DNA from 2 places in the Streptomyces sp. NPDC006872 genome. Region 1 is predicted to be linked to the other one. Evidence: predicted binding sites of a transcription regulator. Region 1 holds the regulator's gene; the other holds the start of a gene.

Region 1 (7,304 bases):
TGCGGACGAACAGGGGGTTGGTCAGCGCCTGCTTGTGCACGGCGTGCGCGCCGGACTCGGGCGTGGCGAGGAACGCGGTGCCCAGCTGGGCCGCGCTCGCGCCGGCCGCGAGGACCGCGGCGATCTGGCTGCCGCGCATGAGGCCGCCCGCAGCGACGATCGGCAGGCCGACGGACGCACGGACCTGGGCGAGCAGCGAGAGCAGGCCGATGCCGGCGCGGTCGTTCTCCGGGGTGTCCCGGTGGGTGCCCTGGTGGCCGCCGGCCTCCACGCCCTGCACGATCACCGCGTCGGCGCCGGCCCGCTCCACCGCGAGTGCCTCGTCGACGGTGGTCGCCGTGACCAGGGTGAACGTTCCCGCGCTGCGCAGGGAGTCCAGTGCCTCGCGGCTCGGGACGCCGAAGTGGAACGACACGACCGGCACCGGGTTGTCGAGCAGCACGGCGAGCTTGGCGTCGTAGCCGTCGTCGCGGCCGCTGTCGGGGTCGCCGAGCTCGGTCTCGTACCAGGCGGCCTCACCGGCCAGCTGATGGGCGTAGACCTCGACGGCGCCCGTCTCCGCATACTCGGGCTGGGGCATGAAGAGGTTCACGCCGAAGGGGCGGCCGGTGAGGCTCCGCAGCTGCTTGATCTCCTGGTACATGCCGTCGGCCGTCTTGTACCCGGCGGCGAGGAACCCGAGCCCGCCCGCCTCGGCCACGGCCGCGACGAGCTGCGGGACGGAGACACCGCCCGCCATCGGGGCCTGCACGATCGGATGAGGGAAGAGATCGGTCAGTGCGGAGGACATGACGGCATGTTGTCACGTCCTCCGAACAAGTCCGAATCCGGCCGTCCATCGGCATAGGCCACCGGCACGCGTGCCGGTGGCCGGTACCTTCCGGTCGCCCTTGGGGCTGACCTTTCGGTGCCTTTCGGTTGCCTTTCGGTGGGCTCAGCGCCCGTTGAAGGCGTCCTTCAGCCGCGAGAACAGGCCCTGCTGACCGGGCTGGAACTGACCCGTGGGCCGCTCCTCGCCGCGCAGCTTGGCGAACTCGCGCAGCAGCCGCTCCTGCTCGGGGTCGAGCTTGGTCGGCGTCTGCACCTCGACGTGCACGATGAGGTCGCCGCGTCCGCCGCCCCGCAGATGTGTGACGCCCCGGCCGTGCAGCGGGATCGACTGGCCGGACTGGGTGCCGGGCCGGATGTCGACCTCCTCCAGGCCGTCCAGCGTCTCCAGCGGCACCTTCGTGCCGAGCGAGGCCGCCGTCATCGGGAGGGTGACCGTGCAGTGCAGGTCGTCGCCGCGGCGCTGGAACATCGCGTGCGGCAGCTCGTGGATCTCCACGTACAGATCGCCGGCGGGACCGCCGCCGGGGCCGACCTCGCCCTCGCCCGCCAGCTGGATCCGGGTGCCGTTGTCGACACCGGCCGGGATCTTCACCGTGAGCGTGCGGCGGGAGCGGACGCGGCCGTCACCGGCGCACTCCGGGCAGGGCGTGGGAACCACGGTTCCGAAGCCCTGGCACTGCGGACACGGCCGCGAGGTCATGACCTGGCCCAGGAAGGACCGCGTCACCTGCGACACCTCACCGCGGCCGCGGCACATGTCACACGTCTGGGCGGTCGTGCCCGGAGCCGCGCCCTCACCGCTGCAGGTGGCACAGACGATCGCCGTGTCGACCTGGATGTCCTTCGTCGTGCCGAAGGCGGCCTCCTCGAGGTCGACCTCCAGCCGGATCATCGCGTCCTGGCCGCGCCGGGTGCGCGAGCGCGGCCCGCGCTGCGACGCCGTCCCGAAGAACGCGTCCATGATGTCCGAGAAGTTGCCGAAGCCACCGGCCCCGAAGCCGCCCGCGGCTCCGCCGCCCGCCTGGGACAGCGGGTCGCCGCCCAGGTCGTAGACCTGCTTCTTCTGCGGGTCCGACAACACCTCGTAAGCGGCGTTGATCTCCTTGAACCGCTCCTGGGTCTTCGGATCCGGGTTGACGTCCGGGTGCAGCTCGCGAGCGAGCCGCCGGAAGGCCTTCTTGATCTCTTCCTGCGACGCATCGCGGCGCACGCCGAGAACGGCGTAGTAGTCCGTGGCCACTCAGGACTCCGCCAGGATCTGTCCGACGTACCGTGCCACCGCTCGTACCGCTCCCATCGTTCCCGGGTAATCCATGCGGGTCGGTCCGACCACGCCGAGCTTGGCGACTGCCTCGCCGCCCGAACCGTAGCCGACCGACACCACCGAAGTGGAGTTGAGTCCCTCATAGGCGTTCTCGTGACCGATGCGTACGGTCATGCCCGAATCTCCCGCCTCGCCAAGGAGCTTGAGGAGCACGACCTGCTCCTCCAAGGCTTCCAGGACGGGCCGGATAGTGAGGGGAAAGTCATGTCCGAAGCGGGTGAGATTGGCGGTGCCGCCGATCATCAGCCGCTCCTCGTTCTCCTCGACGAGCGTCTCCAGCAGGGTGGAGAGCACCGTCGTGACCGTGCCGCGGTCCTCCGCCTCGAAGGCTTCCGGCAGGTCCTCGACCAGCTGCGGCACGTCCGCGAAGCGGCGGCCCGCGACCCGGCTGTTGAGCCGCGCGCGTAGATCCGCCAGAGACGTCTCCCCGAAGGGCGCCGAGCAGTCCACGAGCCGCTGCTCGACCCGCCCGGTGTCCGTGATCAGCACGAGCATCAGGCGTGCGGGCGCGAGCGAGAGAAGCTCCACGTGCCGCACGGTCGAGCGGGTCAGCGACGGGTACTGCACGACGGCGACCTGCCGGGTGAGCTGCGCGAGCAGCCGAACGGTCCGGGCCACCACATCGTCGAGGTCGACGGCTCCGTCGAGGAAGTTCTGGATGGCCCGGCGCTCCGGACCGGTCATCGGCTTGACGCCGGCCAGCTTGTCGACGAACAGCCGGTAGCCCTTGTCCGTGGGGATCCGCCCGGCACTGGTGTGCGGCTGGGCGATGAACCCCTCGTCCTCCAGGGCGGCCATGTCGTTGCGGACCGTCGCCGGGGAGACGCCGAGGTTGTGCCGCTCGGTGAGCGCCTTGGAACCGACCGGCTCCTCGGTGCCGACGTAGTCCTGGACGATGGCGCGCAGCACCTGGAGCCTGCGTTCACTCAGCAACCGCGCACACCTCCAGAAGTCGTCCCCAGTCCCCTGGGCGCCTGCCCTGACACCGTCCCTGGCACTCTTCGCTTCCGAGTGCCAGCGTTCCCCGGCCCAGTGTACGGCTGTGGGGTACACCGGGGGCAAGGTCGGCCGACGGCAGGTGGTCGGGCGGGGGCGATATGGGGCTAGCGTCGCGGTATGACGGTGACTTGGGAAGAGCTCGGGTGGGAGCGGGTCGCGCCAGGGGTCGGACGATGCCGGCTGCCGGGCTGGGACTGCACCGTCGGGCTGGTCGTCGGGGCGGGCGCGGTGCTGATGGTCGACGCGGGGTCGAGCCTCGTGGAGGGAGCCCGGCTGCGGGCGCAGGCCGAGGAGCTCACCGGCGGGCGTGTGACCCATCTCGCGCTCACCCATCCCCACTTCGACCATGTCCTCGGCGCGGCCGCGTTCCTGGGCGCGGAGGTCTTCGGGGCGGTGGGCGTGGACACGGTGTCGGCCGAGGAGCTGCGGGCGGACGCGGTGCGCAACGGCCTGGACGAGACGGCGGCGACGGAGGCCGTGGACACGCTCGTCCGGCCCCGCCATCTGGTCTGCGGCGAGTGGACCCTCGACCTGGGCGAGGGCCGCCGGGTCCTGCTGGCGAACGTGGGCCCGGGCCACACGGCCCACGATCTGGCGATCCTGGTCCCCGCCGCCCCCGGCTCGCCGGAGGTCGTCTTCTGCGGCGATCTGGTCGAGGAGTCCGGCGAACCGCAGGCGGGCCCGGACGCCGTCCCCTCCCACTGGCCCGCCGCCCTCGACCGGCTCCTGAACCTCGGCGGCGAGGACGCGCTGTACGTGCCGGGGCACGGAGCGGTGGTGGACGCGGCGTTCGTGCGGGCGCAGCGGGACGCGCTGGCGGCACGATTCGGCGTGTCGTAGTCATCCGGTCACGGCTTCTCCTATCGTCATCCGAATGCGCCAGTACTCCGCCGATCTGACCCCGCCGTGGAAGAAGCCCCAGCCCGTCCCCGAGGTCGCGGCGGAGCCCGGCCTGGTGGTGGAGGAGCCGGGCACCGGCTTCTGCGGCGCGGTGATCCGCTGCGAGGCGGGCACGGTGACCCTGGAGGACCGCTTCGGCAAGCACCGCGTGTTCCCGTTGGAGCCCCGCGGCTTCCTGCTGGAGGGCCGAGTCGTCACGCTCGTACGCCCGTCAGCCGGTCCCGTACGCCCCACCCGCACCGCCTCCGGTTCGGTCGCCGTCCCCGGCGCACGCGCGCGTGTGGCCCGCGCCGGCCGCATCTACGTCGAGGGCCGGCACGACGCCGAGCTGGTCGAGAAGGTCTGGGGCGACGACCTGCGTGTGGAGGGCGTGGTCGTGGAGTACCTGGAGGGCGTGGACGACCTCCCGAAGATCGTCGCCGACTTCGCACCGGGCCCGGACGCGAAGCTGGGCATCCTGGTGGACCACCTCGTCCCCGGCACGAAGGAATGGCGCATCGCCCGGTCGGTCACCAGTGAGCACGCCCTGGTCGTGGGCCACCCGTACATCGACGTCTGGGAGGCGGTGAAGCCGTCGTCCGTCGGCATCGAGTCCTGGCCCCGCGTCCCCCACGGCCAGGACTGGAAGACGGGCGTCTGCCGCGCGCTGGGCTGGCCGCCGGAGAACACGGGGGCGGTGTGGCAGGCGATCCTGGCCCGGGTGAACTCGTACAGGGACCTGGAGCCGGAGCTGCTGGGCAGGGTCGAGGAACTGATCGACTTCGTGACGATTCCCAGCCCGTCCGGCGTTTGAGGACGAGGCCGTCCAGGCCGAAAGCGGGGGTCTGGGGGCGGCAGCCCCCAGGGACGGGACGGGAAGGGGCGGCGGGGGCGAAAAACCCTCAGTCCACCAGGTCCCGCACCACCGCGTCCGCCAGCAACCGCCCGCGCAGGGTGAGCACGGCCCGCCCCTCTTCGTACGGCCCGGACTCCAGCAGACCGTCCGCCAGCGCACGCCCGGCCGCCGCGACTCCCTCCTGCCGCAGCAGCGACAGCGGCACCCCCTCCCGGAGCCGCAGCTCCAGCAGGATCCGCTCGACCCGCCGGTCCTCGTCGGACAGGAGCTCACGCCCCGCGCCCGGCGAGCGCCCAGCGGCCAGCGCCGCCGCATACGCCCCCGGATGCTTGACGTTCCACCAGCGCACCCCGCCGACATGGGAGTGGGCGCCCGGCCCCGCGCCCCACCAGTCGGCGCCGCGCCAGTACAGCTCGTTGTGCAGGCAGCGCCCGGCGGCGGAGGTCGCCCAGTTGGACACCTCGTACCAGTCGAAGCCCGCGGCGGACATCACCTCGTCCGCGATCAGATACCGGTCGGCGTGGACGTCGTCGTCGGTCATCGGAACCTCGCCGCGCCGGATCCGGCGGGCAAGCTGCGTGCCCTCCTCGACGATCAGCGCGTAGGCCGAGACATGGTCCGGGCCCGCGCCCAGAGCCGCGTCCAGCGAGGCCCGCCAGTCGTCGTCCGACTCGCCCGGGGTGCCGTAGATCAGGTCCAGGTTGACGTGCTCGAACCCGGCCGCGCGGGCCTCCGCCACGCACGCTTCGGGGCGGCCCGGCGTGTGGGTCCGGTCCAGCACGCGCAGCACATGCTGCTTCGCGCTCTGCATGCCGAAGGAGATCCGGTTGAAGCCGCCCCGGCGAAGGGTGGCCAGATAGGCGGGGTCGACGGACTCCGGGTTGGCCTCCGTCGTCACCTCCGCGTCCGCCGCGAGCCCGAACTCGTCGCGGATCGCGCCCAGCATCCGTACGAGATCGGACGCGGGCAGCAGGGTCGGCGTGCCGCCGCCGACGAAGACCGTGCGGACCTCGCGCGGGTCGTCGCCGAGGACCTTGCGGGCCAGGCGGACCTCGTCGATCAACGTGTCGGCGTAGTTCTCGCGGGAGGCGAGGACACCGCCCGTGCCGCGCAGCTCGGTGGCGGTGTACGTGTTGAAGTCGCAGTAGCCGCAGCGGGTCGCGCAGTACGGGACGTGCAGATAGAACCCGAGGGGGCGGTCGGCGGCGCCGGCGAGCGCGTGCGTGGGCAGTGCACCGTCGGTGGGGACGGGCTCACCGTCGGGGAGTGCGGAAGGCATGGGGTCCATTGTCCCGCACGTCCGCACCGCCCCGGTTCCGCCGGCTCGGCCCGGCAGTCCGGCAGCCCAGCAGTCCGGCAGTCCGGCAGTCCGGCAGTCCGGCAGTCCGGCAGTCCGGCAGCTCAGCCGAGCAGCTCCGCCCCCAGCGGCCGTCCCGGACGCGCCCCCGGCAGGACGTACGCCACCGCCGAGCCCCGGGCCTCGCTGAACCTGCTCAGCTCGTCCCGCGCGGCCATCCGCCGCTGCACCCGGGTGAACAGCGCCGGGTCCCGCATGAAGGCGAGGAACAGCAGGCCCTGGTCGGTGGGGCCGTCGGCGTAGGAGTAGCCGCGGCGCAGCATCCGGGCGCCGGCGTCGAGGGTGGGGCTGGCGGCGCGGACATGGGAGTGCGGCGGGGTGACGTACCGGCCGCCGCCGCCCTGCGCGGTCCTGGCGTGGATGTCGACGTCGGCGTGCTCGGGGCCGCCGTCCAGCGGGCCGCCGGTCTCACGGCGACGGCCGATGATCTCTTCCTGGCGGTGCACGGGGAGCCGCGCGAAGTCCTCGACGCTCAGGTGGACGCGCCGGACGACGAGGTAGGTGGCGTCGCCCGTCCAGACCCAGCGTTCGCACTCCTCGGCGGTCGGGTTGGCGCTGCCGTTCTTGAAGCCGAGCAGGTCTCGAGGGGTGCCGCCGCCGTCGGGGGACGGCGGCAGGAAGCCGGCCTGCCGCCAGCGCGGGCGCAGGGTGTCCCCGGCCAGCCGGGTCAGGGTCGCGGCGGCCGCCTCGGTGGCGTCGGCGCTGTCGGCGCACAGCTGTACGAGCACGTCGCCGCCGCAGCGCGCAGGGTCGAGACGCTCGCCGGGGAAGGGCGGCAGCTCGCGCAGGGCGGCGGGGACGGGGACGCCGAGGCGGCCGGGCAGGCGGGGGCCGATGCCGACGGTGGCGGTGAAACGGGCCGCACCGGATCCGTTCGACCCATCCGACCCATCCGACCAGTCCGGCCCGTCTGGCTCACCCGACCCACCCGACTCGTCCGGCTCGTTCGCCTCATCCGCCTCATCCGCCTCGTCCGACTCGTCCGGCTCGTTCGCCTCGGGCACCTCGGGCACCTCGGGCACCACCAGTGAATCCGGCTCCGCGAGGGCGTGGGTCCA
Region 2 (7,304 bases), on a different contig from region 1:
AGCCCGTGCACACCGACCTGCGTCTTCCCCGGCCCCCCGGCGAACTCCGCACAGCACGCGGTGAACGCGTCCGCCCAGCGGTGGGTCAGGAAGCCCAGGCGGTCCGCGCCGAGCATGCCGCTCAGCAGCTGTTCCCGGATGTCCGCGGGCAGCAGGCCGAAGTAGTCCGTGGGGGCCCACGGCGTGTGGGAGAAGTGCGCGATCCGCAGGTCGGGGCGGAGTGCCCGGAGCATCCCCGGGACCAGGCACAGGTGGTAGTCCTGGACGAGGACGGCCGCGCCGTCCGCCGCCTCCTCCGCCAGCGCCTCCGCGAACGCGTGGTTGTACGTCTCGTACGAGGCCCACTGGCGGCGGAACTCCGCGTCGAAGACCGGTTCCAGCGGGGTCTGGTAGAGCAGGTGGTGGATGAACCACAGGACCGAGTTCGCGATGCCGTTGTACGCGTCGGCGTGCACATCGGCCGGGATGGGCAGCATGCGCACGCCCTCCTCGCCGACCCCGCGCCGGACCGCCTCCCGGTCGCCGTCGGACAACGCCGAGCACACCCACAGCGCGCCCGCGTCCGGCCCGATGGCCGACAGGCCGGAGACCAGCCCGCCGCCGCCGCGTTTCGCGCGCAGCGAGCCGCCCTCGTCGACCGTGTACGAGACCGGGCCGCGGTTGGACGCGACCAGGACCTGAGCAGCTCCACCGGTGGTAGCCATAGACCTCAACCTAGCCCGCTCCGGAAACGCTCAAACGTACGGTCGCCCTGTGTGGCCAGGACGTATACAACGGGTGTGCGGTGTTACGCGACCTTGCGGGACTGGTACTCCGCGATCTCCGCCATCGGCGGCCGCTCCTCGGTGTCCACGGAGTAGGTGCGCGGTTCGAAGCCGTCCGGGCTGCGTTCGAACTGGGTGAGGGAGGGGCGGATCAGATGCCCGCGGGCCAGCCGGAGCTGGGCGGTGCGGTAGATCGCCGCGGCCATCCGGCCGAGGGCCTGACCGTCCTGGTGGCGGTGCTTGCGGACGCCGACGTCGACCTGGGCGAGGGCGTCCAGGCCCACCAGGTGCAGGGCGTCGACCAGCATGCCCAGCTCCACGCCGTAGCCGACCGGGAAGGGCAGCTGCTCCAGCAGGCTGCGGCGGGCCGCGTACTCGCCGCCGAGCGGCTGCACGAACCCGGCCAGCTGCGGCCAGTGCATGTTGAGCAGGGGCCGGGCCATCAGCTCGGTGACCCGCCCGCCCTGGCCGGCCGCGCCGCCCAGCGGACGGTCGTACATGCCCTTGACGAGGTCCACCTCGGGGTCGGTCAGCAGCGGGCCGACGATGCCCGAGACGAAGTCGGAGGAGAACTCCTTCAGATCGGCGTCGATGAAGCAGACGATGTCCCCGCCGGTGACGAGCAGCGAGCGCCACAGGACCTCGCCCTTGCCGGGCACGGCCGGGATGCGCGGCAGGATGTCGTCCCGGTGGACGACCCGGGCTCCGGCCGCCGCGGCGACCTCGGAGGTCCGGTCGGTCGATCCCGAGTCGACGACGACTATCTCGTCGACGAGCGGGACCTGCTGCATGAGGTCGTGGCGGATGATCGCGACGATGTCGCCGACCGTCTCCTCCTCGTTCAGCGCGGGCAGCACCACGGACACCGACTGGTTCGTGGCGCGCTTGGCGGCCAGGATCCGGTGCAGCGGGCGATCGGTCCCCGACCAGGAGCGGGTGGCCAGCCAGCGCTCGACCTCTTCCAGCACGGCGGCTCCTCACATCTCGCGGTTCGGACGACTATCTCAACGATCCTGGGCTTCGGTTACAGTCTTGAACAACGCGGATGACCATCGCATGTCCAAGGTCGTCCACTGTTCAATGAGATCAACGCACTCATTGAGATCAACAACCGAATACCGCTCATCCAGAGGGGCAGAGGGATACGGCCCGATGAAGCCCCGGCAACCCTCCAGCCGGTCTGACCACGTCGTCGTGGTGAGGCTCCCGGCTCGGGAAGGTGCCAAATCCGTCTCACGGCGAAGTGCGTCGTGAGGAAGATGAGGAGAAAGGGCCTCCCCTCACATGGCTGCGCAGAACGTTGCAACCGAATCCACCGTTTCCTCCGCCTCCAGCTCCGCCTCTGCCGTCGACCTCGGTCCGGCCGCGGCGTTGAACTGCCGTGAGTGCGGTCACCGCGTCCCCCTCGGGCCCGTCTTCGCCTGCGAGGAGTGTTTCGGCCCGCTCGAGATCGCGTACGACTTCTCTTCCTACGACACGGAGGAGCTCCGCAAGCGCATCGAGGCGGGACCCGCGAACGTCTGGCGCTACGCGCCCCTCCTGCCGGTCCCGGCCGACGTCGCGGACAAGCCGAACATCAACCCGGGCTGGACCAAGCTCGTCCAGGCCGACAACCTCGCCCGTGAACTGGGCGTCGACGCCGGAAAGCTCTTCGTCAAGGACGACTCCGGAAACCCGACGCACTCCTTCAAGGACCGCGTCGTCGCGCAGGCCATCGAGGCGGCGCGCGCCTTCGGCTTCACCACCCTCTCGTGCTCCTCGACCGGCAACCTGGCCGGCGCCGTGGGCGCCGCGGCGGCCCGCGCGGGCTTCCGCTCCTGCGTGTTCATCCCGCACGACCTGGAGCAGGGCAAGGTCGTCATGGCCGCGGTCTACGGCGGCGAGCTCGTCGGCATCGAGGGCAACTACGACGACGTCAACCGCTTCTGCTCCGAGCTCATCGGCGACCCGGCGGGCGAGGGCTGGGGCTTCGTCAACGTCAACCTGCGGCCGTACTACGCGGAGGGGTCCAAGACCCTGGCGTACGAGATCTGCGAGCAGCTCGGCTGGGAGCTTCCCGACCAGCTGGTCGTGCCGATCGCCTCCGGCTCGCAGCTCACGAAGATCGACAAGGGGCTGCAGGAGCTGATCAAGCTCGGGCTCGTCGAGGACAAGCCGTACAAGATCTTCGGCGCTCAGGCCGAGGGCTGCAGCCCGGTGTCCGTCGCGTACAAGGCGGGGCATGACGTCGTCCGTCCGCAGAAGCCGAACACCATCGCCAAGTCGCTGGCCATCGGCAACCCGGCGGACGGTCCGTATGTGCTCGACATCGCGCGTCGTACCGGCGGTGCGGTGGAGGACGTGACGGACGAGCAGATCGTCGACGCGATCAAGCTGCTGGCGCGGACCGAGGGCATCTTCGCGGAGACCGCCGGTGGAGTGACGGTGGGTGTGACGCGGAAGCTGATCGAGAACGGTCTTCTCGACCCGACGCTCACTACGGTCGTGCTGAACACGGGCGACGGTCTCAAGACGCTCGACGCGGTGGCCGGCACGGGACTGACCGCGACGATTCGGCCCAACCTCGAGTCGTTCCGCGACGCGGGTCTCGGCTAGTCACTGCCCTGCGCCCCCGCGGGGGCGCTCCACCTGACCGGAGGTCGAAAGTCATGAGCGTCACCGTCCGCATCCCCACCATCCTGCGCACCTACACCGGCGGTTCGGCCGAGGTGAAGGCCGAGGGGGCGACCCTCGGCGAGGTCATCGCCGACCTCGAGAAGAACCACACCGGCATCGCCGCCCGCGTTCTCGACGACCAGGGCAAGCTGCGTCGGTTCGTCAACGTGTACGTCAACGACGACGACGTCCGCTTCGAGCAGGGGCTTCAGACGCCGACTCCGGACGGCGCCGGCGTCTCGATCATCCCGGCGGTCGCGGGCGGCTGAGCGGCGGCTGCGCGGCTGCCGAGCGGCGACTGACCGCTGTTCAGTACCCGTTGGTAGTAACCGTCGGTAACAGCGATTACCGAGCGTTCATCGAATTGCCCTCTCCGCGATAGAAGCGGAGGGGGCAATTCAGTGTGGTTGAGCGCGGTACAGTTGGGGAACCCGGTCCGGATCACCGGATCCGGAGCCTTTGATTTCTGCCCCGTGCCCGATAAGAAGCAGCCAAAGTGTGTATACCTTTCGCGGCTTTTGTGGCTTTCGTAGGGCCCGACTTGCCCTGAATTCAGGCGAATTCTCGCCACATTCCGGATCCTTTGCGTCCAGAATTCTCGTCCAAGTGACCTGTTGCAGAGGGCAGTTGGACAGATACATTCAGCCGCGGTCGACGCGTTCCGGCGCACGCCCCCAATCGTTGGGGGGTGAGGTCTGACCCGGATCCGCGAAGTGTGGATCTGTGCAAGGGCCAGTAATAGGGGAGTTAGGCATGGCTCAGGGCACCGTCAAATGGTTCAACGCGGAGAAGGGGTACGGCTTCATCGCGGTCGACGGTGGTGCGGATGTTTTCGTCCACTACAGCGCGATTCAGATGGACGGCTACCGCACCCTGGAAGAGGGTCAGCGGGTCGATTTCGAGATCTCGCAGGGTCAGAAGGGGCCGCAGGCGGACATGGTCCGTCTCGCGACCGGCTGAAGCGCGCGCCGACTGACAGCGTCGTTCTTCTGTACGTCACATCCGAAGGGCTTGTACCTCCTGGGGGGTACGAGCCCTTCGGTGCGTCCGGTGCCTCTCGCGCCCCGCTGGCCGCACCGTTGTTCACCTGCGGATCCTCCCGAGTCGCTTGCACTCGCCCATGCCGAGTGCTAATCATTGGCGTTAGCACTCTGCAGGTGAGAGTGACAAAGAAGGACCGGGTCGGTGAGGCCCGCAGGCCAGGTGGGGCAAGGAACCGCCAGGCCGGCGAGCCGTCCGTCGCGGGCGCCAGCGCGGTCCGGAGCAATCCACCCCAGTCCGGGAGGACCACTTCACATGGCCAAGATCATCGCGTTCGACGAGGAGGCACGGCGCGGCCTCGAGCGCGGCATGAACCAGCTCGCGGACGCCGTGAAGGTGACGCTCGGCCCCAAGGGCCGCAACGTCGTCCTCGAGAAGAAGTGGGGCGCCCCCACGATCACCAACGATGGTGTGTCCATCGCCAAGGAGATCGAGCTCGAGGACCCGTACGAGAAGATCGGCGCCGAGCTGGTCAAGGAAGTCGCGAAGAAGACGGACGACGTAGCCGGTGACGGCACGACGACCGCGACCGTCCTGGCCCAGGCCCTGGTGCGCGAGGGTCTGCGCAACGTGGCCGCCGGCGCCAACCCGATGGCTCTCAAGCGCGGTATCGAGAAGGCCGTCGAGGCCGTCTCCGGTGCCCTGCTGGAGCAGGCCAAGGATGTCGAGACCAAGGAGCAGATCGCTTCCACGGCCTCCATCTCCGCCGCCGACACCCAGATCGGCGAGCTCATCGCCGAGGCGATGGACAAGGTCGGCAAGGAAGGCGTCATCACCGTCGAGGAGTCCCAGACCTTCGGTCTGGAGCTGGAACTCACCGAGGGCATGCGCTTCGACAAGGGCTACATCTCGGCGTACTTCGCCACCGACATGGAGCGTATGGAGGCCGTCCTCGACGACCCGTACATCCTGATCGCGAACTCCAAGATCGCGAACGTCAAGGACCTGCTCCCGCTCCTGGAGAAGGTCATGCAGTCGGGCAAGCCGCTGCTGATCATCGCCGAGGACGTCGAGGGCGAGGCCCTGTCGACCCTGGTCGTCAACAAGATCCGCGGCACCTTCAAGTCCGTCGCGGTCAAGGCCCCGGGCTTCGGCGACCGCCGCAAGGCGATGCTGAACGACATCGCCATCCTCACCGGTGGCGAGGTCATCTCCGAGGAGGTCGGTCTCAAGCTCGAGAACACCTCCCTGGACCTGCTGGGCAAGGCCCGCAAGGTCGTCATCACCAAGGACGAGACGACCATCGTCGACGGCTCCGGCTCCTCGGACCAGGTCGCCGGCCGGGTCAACCAGATCCGCGCCGAGATCGAGAACAGCGACTCGGACTACGACCGCGAGAAGCTGCAGGAGCGCCTGGCGAAGCTCGCCGGCGGTGTCGCGGTCATCAAGGCCGGCGCCGCCACCGAGGTGGAGCTCAAGGAGCGCAAGCACCGCATCGAGGACGCCGTCCGCAACGCGAAGGCCGCCGTCGAGGAGGGCATCGTCGCCGGTGGTGGCGTGGCGCTCATCCAGGCCTCCGCCGTCTTCGAGAAGCTGGAGCTCGAGGGTGACGAGGCGACCGGCGCCAACGCCGTGCGGCTCGCCCTGGAGGCCCCGCTCAAGCAGATCGCCATCAACGGTGGTCTCGAGGGTGGCGTCGTCGTGGAGAAGGTCCGCAACCTCCAGGTCGGTCACGGCCTGAACGCTGCGACCGGCGAGTACGTCGACATGATCGCCGAGGGCATCATCGACCCGGCGAAGGTGACGCGTTCCGCGCTGCAGAACGCGGCCTCCATCGCCGCGCTGTTCCTCACCACCGAGGCCGTCATCGCCGACAAGCCGGAGAAGGCGTCCGCGCCGGCCGGCGGCGGCATGCCGGGCGGTGACATGGACTTCTGATCGACCTCTGGTCGATCGCCTGTCCTTCGGACCGAGGGCGGCACTTCCCGGAAACGGGGGGTGCCGCCCTCGGGCGTTTCAGCCCGCGTACTCCTTCAGTTCCTCGGTGTCGAGGGTGATGCTCACCGGGGGCGGAAGCTCGACGGCGGTGCCCCAGGGGTAGGAGGCGGTCTGCTGGTAGTGGCCGTCCTTGGGGTCGCTGTAGACGACGACGCTGTTGTTTTCACGGTCGATGAGGAGGTAGGGAGCAGGGCCGCCGGGCTGTGCACCGGTGTGGGCAGGCCGGCGGTCAGGGCGATGCGGAGTGTCTCCTCCGTGGCCCCGCGCGCGAACCACTCCTCCACGAGCGGAGCGAGCTGCGCGCAGTCGGCGGCGGAGAGGGACAGCGCGGGTGCCGTGCGGCCCAGGGCGGCGAGGAGGATGTGGGCGCGGGAGCGGGTGGGGCGACGGTCCGGGTCCGGTGGCTGTTCCGGCTCCGGTACGTCGCCGCGCGTGAACCTTGTCCACCAGTCGTCGTCCCGTGCGGTACGCGACCACCACGATCGGGTGATCCAGCGGGACTCGCCCGAGTCGGCCTCCAGACGTTCCCGGCCGCGCCTCAAGTGCCGGGCCGCCTGGATCCGGTTGAGCGCCGTGCGAAGCGCGCACTGGCCGTACGGAGTCGTCTTGGCCAGCGTTTTCACCGAGATGTCCGTGCCATCGGGGAGCCGGTCGATGTACGCGGCGATGGCCGCCTCGCGGGGCGGGAGGTGCGCGAAGTCGTGATGGGTGCGGCGGAGTTGGCCCGGTGCGGAGCGCTTTCCGTAACCCGGATTGGCCATCGGGTGCGGGGATGCGTGCACGGGCGGGAGGTCGGCACTAAGCTTGGCGTCAGCCACGGATCGACCACTGCTTTCGATCTTGTAGGTCAGGCCCCCGCAGGTGTTGGTAGCACCTGGCGGGGGCTGTTTCGTTATGCGCACGCTA

Evidence for each region. Region 1 encodes HrcA, which represses chaperone genes, less so after heat shock. Its sites were predicted from a motif close to TTNGCACTCNGNNNNNCNGAGTGCNAA; they were not measured.
Region 2: the regulator HrcA is predicted to act here: its motif matches at 4,527-4,553, upstream of groL (chaperonin GroEL).

What each region holds. Positions count from the first base shown of each region.
Region 1 covers NZ_JBEYIL010000011.1:333,233-340,536, forward strand. The annotation lists gene ABZ725_RS31370 (nitronate monooxygenase) at 1-790, opposite strand, end outside; gene dnaJ (molecular chaperone DnaJ) at 935-2,071, opposite strand; gene hrcA (heat-inducible transcriptional repressor HrcA) at 2,072-3,088, opposite strand; gene ABZ725_RS31385 (MBL fold metallo-hydrolase) at 3,272-3,994, shown strand; gene ABZ725_RS31390 (DUF3097 domain-containing protein) at 4,029-4,847, shown strand; gene hemW (radical SAM family heme chaperone HemW) at 4,936-6,168, opposite strand; gene ABZ725_RS31400 (Dyp-type peroxidase) at 6,291-7,304, opposite strand, start outside.
Region 2 covers NZ_JBEYIL010000005.1:494,639-501,942, reverse strand. The annotation lists gene ABZ725_RS18080 (trehalose-6-phosphate synthase) at 1-704, opposite strand, end outside; gene ABZ725_RS18075 (glucosyl-3-phosphoglycerate synthase) at 788-1,732, opposite strand; SAM riboswitch class I at 1,884-2,030, shown strand; gene thrC (threonine synthase) at 2,049-3,359, shown strand; gene ABZ725_RS18065 (MoaD/ThiS family protein) at 3,413-3,688, shown strand; gene ABZ725_RS18060 (cold-shock protein) at 4,173-4,379, shown strand; gene groL (chaperonin GroEL) at 4,716-6,338, shown strand; gene ABZ725_RS18050 (hypothetical protein) at 6,461-7,159, opposite strand.